Regions from separate parts of the Bacillus sp. 05T21 genome, predicted to be linked through region 3. Evidence: riboswitches for the same ligand, from Rfam matches in the RefSeq annotation. Region 3 holds a riboswitch; each other region holds the start of a gene.
The links. A riboswitch is a leader RNA that binds a small molecule or an ion and turns the genes downstream of it on or off. The one in region 3 is predicted to bind magnesium.
Positions count from the first base shown of each region.

Region 1: linked by a shared signal. The riboswitch ahead of AC1DKZ_RS26695 (FtsW/RodA/SpoVE family cell cycle protein) and the one ahead of mgtE (magnesium transporter) in region 3 are both predicted to bind magnesium.
Region 2: linked by a shared signal. The riboswitch ahead of AC1DKZ_RS05340 (P-type ATPase actuator domain-containing protein) and the one ahead of mgtE (magnesium transporter) in region 3 are both predicted to bind magnesium.

Region 1 covers NZ_JBFTMD010000025.1:12,629-16,925, forward strand. The annotation lists partial or broken gene AC1DKZ_RS26685 (choloylglycine hydrolase family protein) at 1-816, shown strand, start outside; partial or broken gene AC1DKZ_RS26690 (serine hydrolase) at 972-1,052, shown strand; gene AC1DKZ_RS26695 (FtsW/RodA/SpoVE family cell cycle protein) at 1,169-2,296, opposite strand; M-box (ykoK) riboswitch at 2,485-2,661, opposite strand; M-box (ykoK) riboswitch at 3,181-3,348, shown strand; gene mgtE (magnesium transporter) at 3,626-4,297, shown strand, end outside.
Region 2 covers NZ_JBFTMD010000002.1:89,775-94,071, reverse strand. The annotation lists gene AC1DKZ_RS05350 (glutathionylspermidine synthase family protein) at 1-507, shown strand, start outside; gene AC1DKZ_RS05345 (DUF350 domain-containing protein) at 504-890, shown strand; M-box (ykoK) riboswitch at 1,094-1,259, shown strand; gene AC1DKZ_RS05340 (P-type ATPase actuator domain-containing protein) at 1,614-2,339, shown strand; gene AC1DKZ_RS05335 (5'-3' exonuclease) at 2,472-3,338, shown strand; gene AC1DKZ_RS05330 (FbpB family small basic protein) at 3,526-3,666, shown strand; gene AC1DKZ_RS05325 (acyltransferase family protein) at 3,999-4,297, shown strand, end outside.
Region 3 covers NZ_JBFTMD010000017.1:99,180-103,476, forward strand. The annotation lists gene AC1DKZ_RS23565 (S-layer homology domain-containing protein) at 1-1,586, shown strand, start outside; M-box (ykoK) riboswitch at 2,286-2,462, shown strand; gene mgtE (magnesium transporter) at 2,674-4,002, shown strand.

The DNA of each region.
Region 1 (4,297 bases), on a different contig from region 3:
TTAACCATCAAGGAAAAGATCATCCTGGCGGACGGAGTAAATGAATCAGGTATGACATGTGCAACACCCTATTTTCCAGGATTCGCTAGTTATAGTAACAGTATAGATGAAAATAAAACGAATCTGGCTCCATTTGATTTTGTGGCATGGAGTCTCACACAATTCAATTCTGTCAAAGAGTTAAAGAACTCTGTAGATAGTATTTCCTTTTGGGGTGTACCATTACCTGTTTTAGGGGGTACTCCACCGCTACATTGGATTTTAGCGGATAAATGGGGAGATTGTATTGTACTAGAGCCGACAACTGAAGGACTAAAGATATATGATAATCCTCTTGGGGTAATGACCAATAGTCCTGAGTTTAACTGGCATCTACAAAATTTAAGACAATATATCGGTCTTAAATCGCAGCCATATGCGCCAACACAATGGGGGAATGTACCATTAAGTGCTTTTGGACAAGGTTCAGGATCGATGGGACTCCCTGGGGATTTCACCCCACCATCAAGGTTTGTTCGGGCAGCATATGGCAAACAAAATATTCAAGGTATAGATAATGAAGAAGAGGGCATATCGGCCATTTTTCATATCTTATCAAATTGTGAGGTTCCAAAAGGTGGAGTAATAACGGAAGAAGGTACATTAGATAATAACATTTATACAAGCGCAATGTGTATAGAGTCTGGTACATATTATTACCATACCTATGATTGTAGACAAATTATAGCTATTCATTTATTTCATGAAAATTAAGATACAGATGAAATTAAAGCTTATCCGTTCCAGCGGAAACATAAGATATTTTATGAAAACTAATCAGATTTGGAATAACAAAAAAAAGAAAACTTAATTAAGTTTTCTTTTTTTATAGGCGACATGACAATACAAAAGTGGTCCAATTAAATTCAATATAAGAAAAATAACAAGTCAATATATTTCTAATCATTTTAGGTGAAGGGTATGTGATTGAGATGAATAATACATATAATGAAAAGACACATACATCGATTAAACAATTATTTAATAAGTTTTCACCAAAAGCTCCTGCCTTTTTTTTGTATTAAAATTAATATTCATACAGTTAAAAACCTAATTAGAAATTATTTGAACATAGATTGCTCAATGAGGTTAAATTTTATAATCTCCGAAAAATAGAATTATATAAAAATTATATATTATAATTATTAAACTTAATTTTATTGAAAATTGAAATATTAAGCAATATTCCTATTGCTATTAAATTGACCATTAAAGAACTTCCACCAAAACTAACAAATGGAAATGGAGTACCCGTAAGAGGAAATAGTCCCGTAATACCACCTAAATTTACAATGGATTGCATACCAATCATACATCCTATACCAATTGCTATAAAACTTCCGAATGGATCTACACATAGTTGTGCAATTTTTAAGGAACGAAGAACGATAGTCAAAACCCCTGCCAATACAATAAATACACCAATAAACCCTAGTTCTTCAGAAACTATTGCCATTATAAAATCAGTATGTGGTTCTGGAAGATAACCGGTTTTTTGAATGCTATTTCCGAATCCACGTCCAGTAATTCCTCCAGAGCCAATGGCAATAAAAGAATTTACAAGCTGATATCCTTTTCCTTGCGCATCAACAAAGGGATTGAGAATTGTAGTAATACGTGTCTTTTGAACTTCTGACAAGCTAAATTGAATTAAAAAGTACAAAAAAGGTAACCAAAAAATAGAACTGATTATAATTCTTTTAATTAATAGATTTACATTTATTCCAGAGCAAAGAAATATGCTAAAACCTATACCTAATATTAAAAGTGCAGATCCTAAGTTTGGCTGTTTATAGATTAGAAAAAAAATTGCAGCTAAAAAAAATAAAAGTTTTCCGCTACCACTCCAAATCTTTTTAGCTTGTTCTTGTCGTAATGCAAAAAAACGGGCTGTTACAAGTATTGTTCCTAATTTAAGAAATTCAGCTGGCTGTATTCCAAAGATCCATGATTGAGCATTATTTACCACTTTTCCTTTCCACAAAACCATAATTAATAAAAAAATTCCCCCAACCATAATACAGATAGAGACTATTCGTTTTTTCCATATTTCATATGGGAGAATAGCACAAACTATTAACCCAATTGTTCCTAAAAATAGCTTTGTTAATTGAGAATCAACAAAATGCCTACTGTTATAACCGTAATGTTGAACAGCAACAATGGAGCTCGCGCTATACATCATGATAATACCTAAAGTACATGTTATGAATAGAGGGAGGAGCAATAGATAATCGAGTTTTAATATTTTTTTCATTTTAATATCCTCCTGATTTACATTAACACTTAATATTACATTTGCTAATGAGTAGAATCTTGTTCTCATCAACTACTAAATAGTATTCTTGTTTTGAAAGATTCTATAGCTTACACCCTGTTTTCTTACGCAAAAATCCCCCCTAGTTACATACTAGGGGGGATTTAAATTGGCATGACTAAATAAAGCTTTCCTCCCCCTAGTAGAGCTTTGGCACTATACAACGTAAAGTAATGGAAATTGATTACTTAGCTATCTTAAGAAGAGCCTTAATCCGACAATTCCTGTTCTACCCATTGGCGTCTTTCGACATTTTTGGGCAATAGCCTGTGTTTGTATAGGAGCCTCACCTAACAGGTTTAGCAATATAAATTTTATGTATTTGTTTCGTGTAGCCAGCATAAATACTTTTTTTTTGCTTGTCAAGTAAGCATATTGCTAATTTTATATTCTTTATTGTTTTATGAATTTTGAGAAATAATGCAAGAAAATGTATTTAATCATCTCGTATAGATACTTATTTTCGGCCTGTAGTGTATAATTTGATTAAGTAGTTTAATCATATAAATTTGATAAACAGTAAAGAAGATTTTAATCATAAAATAAGATTTTTGAAGAATTTTCTTTGAAGTACGGTATGACTAATAATTCAACTCCTGCTATAAAGTTACAAATAAATCATAAACAATAAGTTTCCTATACGAAATTTCATATATTTTATAACGTTTCTTCGAACTAATTGTATATAAATTTTATATCTTTTAAGTTGAATTTCAAATTTACAATAGAGTCGAATTACATTTCTCTAAAAAAGAATTTATTATGAATCGAATCGAAAGTTAGTTGACAAATATTAAATTCTGGTTTAAATTTTGAAGTAATTCAATAATCTTTGTTAGGTGAGGCTCCTGTATAGAGAAACGCTGCTGCCCAAAAATGTCGAGAGACGCCAATGGGTCAACAGGAACGGTCGGATTAAGGCCCTTTTTAATGTAGCTGGTTATAAAAACCTATGCTATACAGTGCTAAAACTCAACGAGGGAGTGGTATACGATTTGATAGAAAGGCACCTCTGGGATTTTTGCAGAGCTGTCTTAATAATCATTTATTTGTATTGTAAAAAACCTTTACTCCTTTTTGAGTAAAGGTTTTTTTGTTTAATGTTATTTATTTTTATCTTGTCTATATTCAAAAAGGAGGTAGTTCTAAATAATAAATTGATTGCAATGTAACTATTAATGCTCTAATAAAAATTTTAGACAGATAAAATAACACAAAACCACTCATGAAACTCTAGAGTCTCCCTTAGCAATATAAGGAGGAGTTAACATGAAGAAATTATTAAATGAATTACTTGTAACCCAAAATAATTTGGATGCAGAGAAAGTTTTACGTCATCCGTCGTATGATGTTGCACAAGAAGTAAAACGGTTTTCAATTGAAGATCAAGTCATATTACTAGATAAGATTCCTGTATTAAAAAGCTCAAAAATTCTTCAACATTTGAGTACAGAAGAAAAATATAATATCTTAATTCACTTATCTGAAAACAAAGCTAAAAAGTTACTAGATTTACAACCGATTGATGAAACAGTAGATCTACTTCTAGCGGTTCATCCGGAAAAACAAGCTAGATTAATGGCGTATTTAAATAAAATCACAAAACATAATGTAAAAAAATTAATGGCTTTCAAACCTGAAACGGCAGGAAGTCTTGTCACAAGTGATTTTGTTGCAGTTAGAGGGAATTGGTCAGTAAAAATGACATTGAAGTACATTAGGGAGCATTCTGAAAATGTAGAATCAATATCTTATATCTATGTTCTTGATAGTCATGGTTATCTTAAAGGAATCGTTTCCATACATGAGTTATTACTAGCAGCAGATGAAGAAATATTATCTACTATCATGATTCAAGAGGTAATTTCAGTACACGCTGAAGTTGATCAGCAAGAAGTTGTAAAAAAGCTACTGAATTATAATTTAGCAGCATTACCCGTA
Region 2 (4,297 bases), on a different contig from region 3:
CTTTTGCAACTTGTAAAAGAAGGAAAGCTTTTTATTATAAATCCTTTGTCGGCCTTTTTACTTCAGCCGAAATCAATTCAATGTCTTATTTGGGGATTAGCAGAAGAAGGTGCTTTTTACACAAGTGAGGAACAAAAGTGGATTAAAGAATATATGCTTCCTACATATTTAGAGCCAGATTTATTTTTGGGGAAAAGTCCTTTCGTTCAAAAACCTTCGTTCGGTAGGGAAGGTGACACGATTACGATTCGTGATAAGGATACAAATATTATGATTCGAAATGCACATGAAACGTATAAATCGTCACTGCCTATATTTCAGAAATATACAGAGCTTCCAGTTGTATTTTTGGAAACTGAAAAAGGAATTGAGAAGCTGTCGTACGTGTTTGGGGCTTTTTTAATTGCTGGAAAAGCGAGCAGCATCGGTATACGTGCCGGGGAAAAAATTACGGGAAATGAATCGTATTATTTACCGGTAGGTATTAAGAAGGAGGAAAATAAATGATTAATTTTTTACTATATTTAGCAGTATCACTTGTACTTTTGTGTATCGGTCTTTTTCTTATGGAAGTGACAACGAAAGTTAAGGAATTTAAGTTAATGGCTCAAGGGAATAAAGCGGTAAGCTATGTACTTGGAGGAAGACTACTTGGTCTTGCTATCGTTTTATATTCAACGGCTGCTAATTCTATTTCAATTCTTGATATGGTTTCATGGGGAGCTGTTGGGATCTTAGCTCAAATTATTGTCTTTTATTTAGCGGAATGGCTTACACCACGTTTTAATATTAATAAAAGTCTTGAAGAAGATAATCAAGCAGTTGGTCTTTTCCTTATGTTTTTATCACTTTCCATCGGAATTGTAATTGCTGGTTGTGTAACGTATTAAAACCCTTACATTTTAACGTAAGGGTTTTATTTTTCATTTGCTAATTTTTTGCAATATGTGTTCAATTAATTTATGTAGCCGAACGCTGAGCAGGATGCGTATTAGTGTACTAAACTCGAGATAGTTATTGTAATAAGGAAAAGTTTCCATACAAAGTGTTGACATCTATTTTAAATAAGAGTAACATTTTCTATGTAATTATAATAAGTCTCTGTTAGGTGAGGCTCCTGTATAGAGAAATGCTACTGCCCAAAAATGTCGAGAGACGCCAATGGGTCAACAGGAATGATCGAATTAAGGTTTTTCTTAACGTAGCTGGTAATGAACCTATGCTATACAGTGCTAAAACTCGGCGAGGGAGAGGTCCATAGATTTCTAATTGTATTATATTAGGAATCGCTTATTTGTGTATGCAAAGACCTTTGCTCTCTTATGAGTAAGGGTCTTTTTTGTTAGCAAGCTATGAGTAATTTCATAGTATAGATTATAACTAAAAAATTAAAGAGGAGGTGAGGAGCATGTCAAATTCTGACTCGGTTCCGTTACCCATATACTTCAAATCAAAAATATATGATGTAGGCAGGAAACGACTTGTTCCTCCCTCTATATTTATCATAATGTAGCGTTTATTCGAGTATTTAAGCGCTAGACACTTTCACAGTAAAGTGGATAAATTGAGAAACAAAGCGTTTCTTCCTATGTTGTAAAGGAGGAGACGATAATATGTTATATGTAAATAAGAGTGTGGGTAACACTTCGTATAAATTAAGTAAAAAAGCAATGAAAGAACAAACAATGCTTCAAAAAAATAAAGATTTATTAATTGAAATCGCAACAAGAGATGTAAAATCTGTATTTGCGTATTTTAAAACAACAAGAGACGGACTATCTATGAAAGAGGCACAAAAGCGTATTCAAGTATACGGCCGAAATGAATTAACTTCAAAAAGAGCGCGTATTACGGAAGTAATGATGAAGCTAAGTGGAATGATCCCAGGTCTTTCAAAACAAAATATGGGTGATGAATTACAATGTGAAACAGTTACTGTTTCTAGAGTAGCTGGCTGTAGCGTAACAGGGCTAAACAGTGAACTAAAAATGATGAAATTACCAGTACAAGAGCTTGTACCTGGAGATATGATTTTTCTTGCAGAGGGCGATACAGTGCCAGCAGATGTACGTATTATTTATGCAAATGATTTATTAGTAAATGAATCTATGCTGACAGGAAACGATGCTAGTATTGAGAAATTTGAAAGTTGCTATCATCTTGAACGTAAACGATTTATTCCATTAAAACGGATGAAAGACTATAACCCACTTGAACTTGAAAATGTATGTTTCAAAGGTACGTATATTGTTGACGGAAATGCAAAGGCTGTAGTTGTTTCGACAGGTAAAAATACGTATTCAGGAATACTTCATACTTGCTGCGGTAGAATGTCTTAATGTGTTAATGATGCTAAATATACAAAAACAATGTATAATAGACAAAGTTGAACAAAAACGTAGAATGGTAATCTATATATAACCTTACGTGATAACGTGAGGTTATTATTTTTTGTTAGTAGGAGAGGAATTATGAAAAAAGTATTATTAGTTGATGGTATGGCACTATTATTTCGTGCTTTTTACGCAACAAGTGTATATGGACAATTTATGAAACGACAAGATGGTACCCCGACGAATGGGATTCATGGTTATATGAAGCATTTATTAACAGCAACACAAGCAATCGAACCAACGCACATTGTAACGTGCTGGGATATGGGAAGTACGACATTTAGAACGGAATCTTTCTCGAATTATAAAGCAAATCGTGCAGCACCGCCGGAAGAATTAATTCCGCAATTTGATTTAGTGCAAGAAATGACTGCGAAATTATCTATGCCTGTAATCGGTATGAAAGGTTATGAAGCGGATGATTGTATCGGTACGCTTGCAAAACAATATTGCAATGAAGCGGAAGTTTATATTTTGACAGGTGATACAGATTTACTTCAACTTGTTGATACGAATGTTACAGTTATGCTTCTTCGTAAAGGAATTGGAAATTACGAGTATTACACACCGGAAAAAATCATGGAAGAGAAAGGTGTAGAACCTTGGCAAATTGTTCATGCGAAAGCTTTCATGGGTGATACAAGTGATAATTATCCGGGTGTAAAAGGTATTGGTGAAAAAACAGCGTATAAGCTGATTCAAGAATACGGGACAGTATCGGCAGTGCTAGAAAATATAGCATCATTAACGAAAGCGCAGCGCACAAAAATTGAAAGTGATTTAGAGAATTTAAATATCTCTTTACAATTAGCGCAAATTCATTGTGAAGTTCCAATTGCATGCTTATTAGAAGAAGGGTTACACACAATGGACGAAGAAAAACTACGCTTTGTTTGTAACGAAATGAATTGGGGAAGACCTGAAATATTAATTAATATGCTTTAAAGAGCATGGAAAGGTTGATCAAATATATTTTTGATTAACCTTTCTTTTTTTGTTCACAAAGTTGTCAGAAAATAAACGGAATTTTCATCTGAAGTTCAAATGGAATTCACAACAATCAATTATTATAAGAACACACAGATAATTCCTTATCTTTTATATAAACCATCCCCCAAGGAGGAAAATAAACATGCGAAAAAAAGTGAGAAAATCCTTTAAACAATTATTAATAGAAAATAAACAATCCCTACTAACTAATAAAGAGAATATGAAAGAAATTGAAGAACGGATTGAGAAACGACATGTAGCATATAATGGTGCTAATAATTAAATAAAATAAAAAAGATAGCCTATAAATAAAGGCTATCTTTTTTATTTTATATTGAAAAAACACTAGTCCTCTCTTTAATTTTGTAAGTATGCAACATATTTTTATAGTGTTTTTCTAACAATATTACCCATTTTTTGAGGTTGAAATTGGTATATACCAATTTTTAAGATTTACTATTCATAATATTACAAAAAATGTTACAATACACTCAAATTTATACTATAAAATCATTTTAATATGAAAAATTGGAATGAAAAGAAAGGAGAGGAATATGAATAAAGATGTCGCTTTGAAATGATTATTATCATTTCATTAGGAGTTGATGTAAAACGATGGAGAGGCATGAAGAACTGGATTCTATAAGAGGAATTTCTTCATTGGTAGTAATGATTGGTCATTATTTGATGATTTTCTCAGCATTTCAAAATTACAGTTATGAAGATAATAAACCATTTGTTGTATATCTATTAAAAGAAACGCCTGCACGTCTTATTTTTAGTAGTGGTAACGAATCTGTTATTATCTTTTTTGTTTTGAGTGGATTTGTTTTGTATGAATCTATTCAAAAAACAAATAGTAGCTATGGATCATACCTTTTAAAACGTATATGCAGAATATACATTCCATATAT
Region 3 (4,297 bases):
CAAAGAAGAAAGGTGACTGGTATTTTGTTCAAACAAGCTCGGGAGAAGGTTGGATATATAATAGTAATCAAACCTTTATAGAAAGAAATATCTATACTTTACCAAGTGATTCAAGAAAAATAGTAATTAATGAGAAAACAGAAGTTTATTCATCTCCATTTGATGAATTTAAAGAAAATGGTAGTTTAGAACCCCAAACACTAGATGCTATAACACAGGCAGGTGATTGGTTTCAAATACAAACTGATGGTGAAATCAAATGGATAAAGTCGCCTTCTGTAAAATTTAAAGGGTCAAAGCCTTCACTTATCAAACAAAGAGCTACTACTAGTAATATATATGGTGTACCATTTACAGAATGGATTGTTCCAAAAGGTAACGATAATATTCGTCCTGGATATGCGATGAATGCAAAATATATTACAATTCATGAAACAGATAATGAGAGCCCAGGGGCAGGTGCAAAAAATCACGCACAATATTTATATAATCAAGCAACAGGGAATACAGATCGTGCTGCTTCGTGGCACTTTACAGTGGATGATAAAGAGATTTATCAACATCTACCTTTAGATGAGAACGGTTGGCATGCAGGTGATGGAACGAATGGAACTGGAAATAGACAATCCATTGCAATTGAAATTGCTGTAAATAGTGATGGGAACTATGATAAAGCTGTGGATAACGCTCGTAAATTAACAGCATATTTGATGAGGGAGTTAGATATTACTATAGATCATGTGGTTAAACATCAAAATTGGAGCGGGAAAATTTGTCCATCAAAAATGATTAAAAGAGATACTTGGAATGATTTCTTAGTTGGTACAAAAAACTATTATAACGCTAACAATAAAGATGATATTACCGGTGGTTGGTATGAAAAGGATATTCGTGAATTAGCATCGCAAGGGATTATGGTAGGGGATGGACAAGGTTCATATTGGCCGGATCGTCTTGTTACTCGAGCAGAATTTGCAACATTTATTACTAGATCCTTAAAGTTGCCTGAGGGTACTTCAAACTTTACGGATCTTAATACGGCACACCCCTCATTAATAGATGGAATTAATCGTGCAGCAGCAGCTGGAATCATTAGTGGTAGGGGAAAAAATATTTTTGCTCCAAATGACACAATTAAGCGTGATGAAGTGGTCATTATGATTGATCGAGCGTTACAGTATAAAAATATTATTGGAAAGCTAGTAGACTTGCCTTTTACTGATCAGAACTTAGCGTATGATAAACAGGCTGTACAACGTGTTTATGGACTAGGGATTGTAAAAGGAAATGAAAAAAACGAATTTATGCCCAAAGGTACAGCCACTCGCGGAGAAGCTGCTGCCTTTCTGAATAGAATGCTACATGTATTAAATAATGATAACAATAATTCAATAGGTGTTGTTACCATAACTGGTTCTGGTGTAAATCTGCGCAAGGGACCTGGGACGACTTATGAAGTAATTCGTAAACTAAATAAAAATGAATCATATTCTGTATATAAGGAACAAAATGGATGGTTAAGTATTGGTGATAATCAATGGTTATTTTATGACCCTAGTTATATCTTTTTTAATAAAAATAAATAAATACTAGAAAAATCGTGTAAAACAGAAAGCATTCTTGTTAGCAAGAATGCTTTCTACTTTTTTGCATTTAAATTTCAAATATTTCGATGAATCCATATGGAAAATCTATATATCATTTTATCTGTATAAATCTTATTTGGAATGAAATACATTAAAAATGTTTGTTTTTCTGTAATTCCTGTTTTAAATCTTGCGAAATCTGTTGAACACTTTCTATATCAGGTTGTGCATAGTAGATACTATACAGGAGCCTCACTCAACAGAGACATATTTTAATTGCACTAATAAGCAAATTATATTTTGCGTGTTTATCTAATGTGAAAATAATGAGTTTAAAATTCATCCCTTTTCAAGATACAGGTTATATCGAAAGTGAGAGGAAATCAAGTTGAAATTTTTGTTATCTATTGGGCGTTTTTTGTTTTTTAAAATTTTTCCGGACAATAATCTTCAATAATAAAGCATCAGGACACGTGTAATAATAAAAAAATAAATTAATTTAATAGTTTATAGTTTATAAAAATTATTGCATAAATTGTAAAATTCGTTGTATAAAAATAAAGTATTATACAGATGTTTATATCTGTGGTTTGGGAATGTTATGATATCAAAAAGTGAAGAAATAGGTTTTTTTATTACTTGACAAGTTCAAAAATAGTGGATATGCTTTAACACGAAACAAACAAAAAATTTTAAATATTTATAACCTGTTAGGTGAGGCTCCTATACAAACACAGGCTATTGCCCAAAAATATCGAAAGATGCCAATGGGTAGAACAGGAATTGTCGGATTAAGGCTCTTCTTAAGATAGCTAAGTGATGAATCATTCATCCTTTACGTTGTATAGTGCCAAAACTCAACTAGGGGGAATGAGCTTTATTTAGCTATGTCTTTTTTAAATCGACCTCCTTTAGTTGAATCACTAGGGGAGGTTTTTTATATGCAAAATTTTATTTGTAATAAATCTCTAATAAAAGGGGGGAAAACTAATGATTGATGATATTGATCCCATATTTATTAAGAAATTTGTTTTCCCAGAAGTGGGAAAATGATAACAAGTACCATTGTCCTTAAGGAGGAATTACGATGAAAAAATGTTTGCAACAATTATTAAAGACACAAGACATACACTTAGTGCAAGAGCTTATAAAAACTCAATCCTATGATATTGCAATGGAAATGAAAGATTTTCATCATAAAGATCAGATATCTTTAATGAAATATTTTCCTACTGAAAAAGGTGCGAAAATTCTTAGTTACCTTACTCCAGAGGAGCAATATAATATTTGTACCAATTTGCCTTTGGATAAAGGTGAAGAGCTATTAGCAAGGCAATCTATTGATGACCTTGTTGATGTAATTCTTTCAATTCATGCACTTCAGGCTAAAAAGCTGATACAACTTATGTCTGAAGAATCTCAACAAAGAATTAGAAGTCTGCTGGTTTTTCAATCTGGAACAGCGGGCAGTCTGATGACAATTGACTATATTGCCGCCAGGGAAAATTGGAAAGTGAAAGATACGCTGTCGCATATTAGAAAAATTGGGGCAGGGGTAGAATCAATTTCGTATATTTATGTTCTTGATACGCGTGGTCAGCTTAATGGAATTGTTTCTATTCGTGAATTATTGCTAGCTTCTGATGATAAGAATTTATCATCAATAATGGCATCAGATGTCATTTCAGTTTCAGTGGATCTAGACCAACAGGAAGCTGTACAAAAGCTAATGGATTATGATTTATCTGCTATACCTGTAACAACGATAGATAATCGGATGATAGGTATCATAACCTTTGATGATGCAATGGATGTTTTCGAAGAAGAAGCAACTGAAGATATTCAAAAATTAGGAGGGAGCACCCCATTAGATAAGCCATATTTTGAAACCTCTATTTGGCAAATATACCGTAAACGTATAGGTTGGTTATTACTTCTGTTTGTAGCGGAAGCATATACTGGTTCTGTACTTCGACATTATGAAGAAACTTTGACTCATGTAGTAGCACTGGCTTTCTTTATTCCATTGTTAATTGGAACTGGTGGAAATACAGGTACACAGGTCGTAACTACATTGGTTCGTGCTGTAGCTCTAAATGAGGTGAAATTTAAAGATATATTTCGTGTTATGAAAAAAGAAGCATTAGTAGGTATTTTACTTGGGCTTACATTAGCCGTGGCGGCATTAATTCGTGCGTACACTTTAGGCGTAGGTACAGAAGTCGCACAAGTTGTAGCTATAACTGGATTATTCATTGTTATTTGGTCGTCTATTGTTTCATCTGTATTACCCTTGATTCTAAATAAGTTAAAGTTGGATCCAGCTGTTATTTCAGGTCCGTTCATTACGACATTAGTCGATGGGACGGGGTTAATTCTGTACTTTACCATTGCAAAAATGTTATTAGGCTTATAAAAAATTTATACTAAGTTTCTATACCTAGGTTCGTTCCCTTGAGGCTCCCACGGCTAAAGCCACAAGCTGACTAACGTCAGTGGGATTCTTGCTACCAAAGGCGAAGTCTATTTCTAGTATCGCTGACGTGCAAGATTGCGGTGTGCCATCACCACTCCGTATCCAGTGCATATAGCAGATACGGCACTCGTTCTATTACCAAACGAGTCAGATTAGTAGTTCTCAAATGTGTTTTAGCGTCTTGTGCTTGACGACTCAATACATTTTACGGAGTAGAAGAATTTGTTACTCCAAC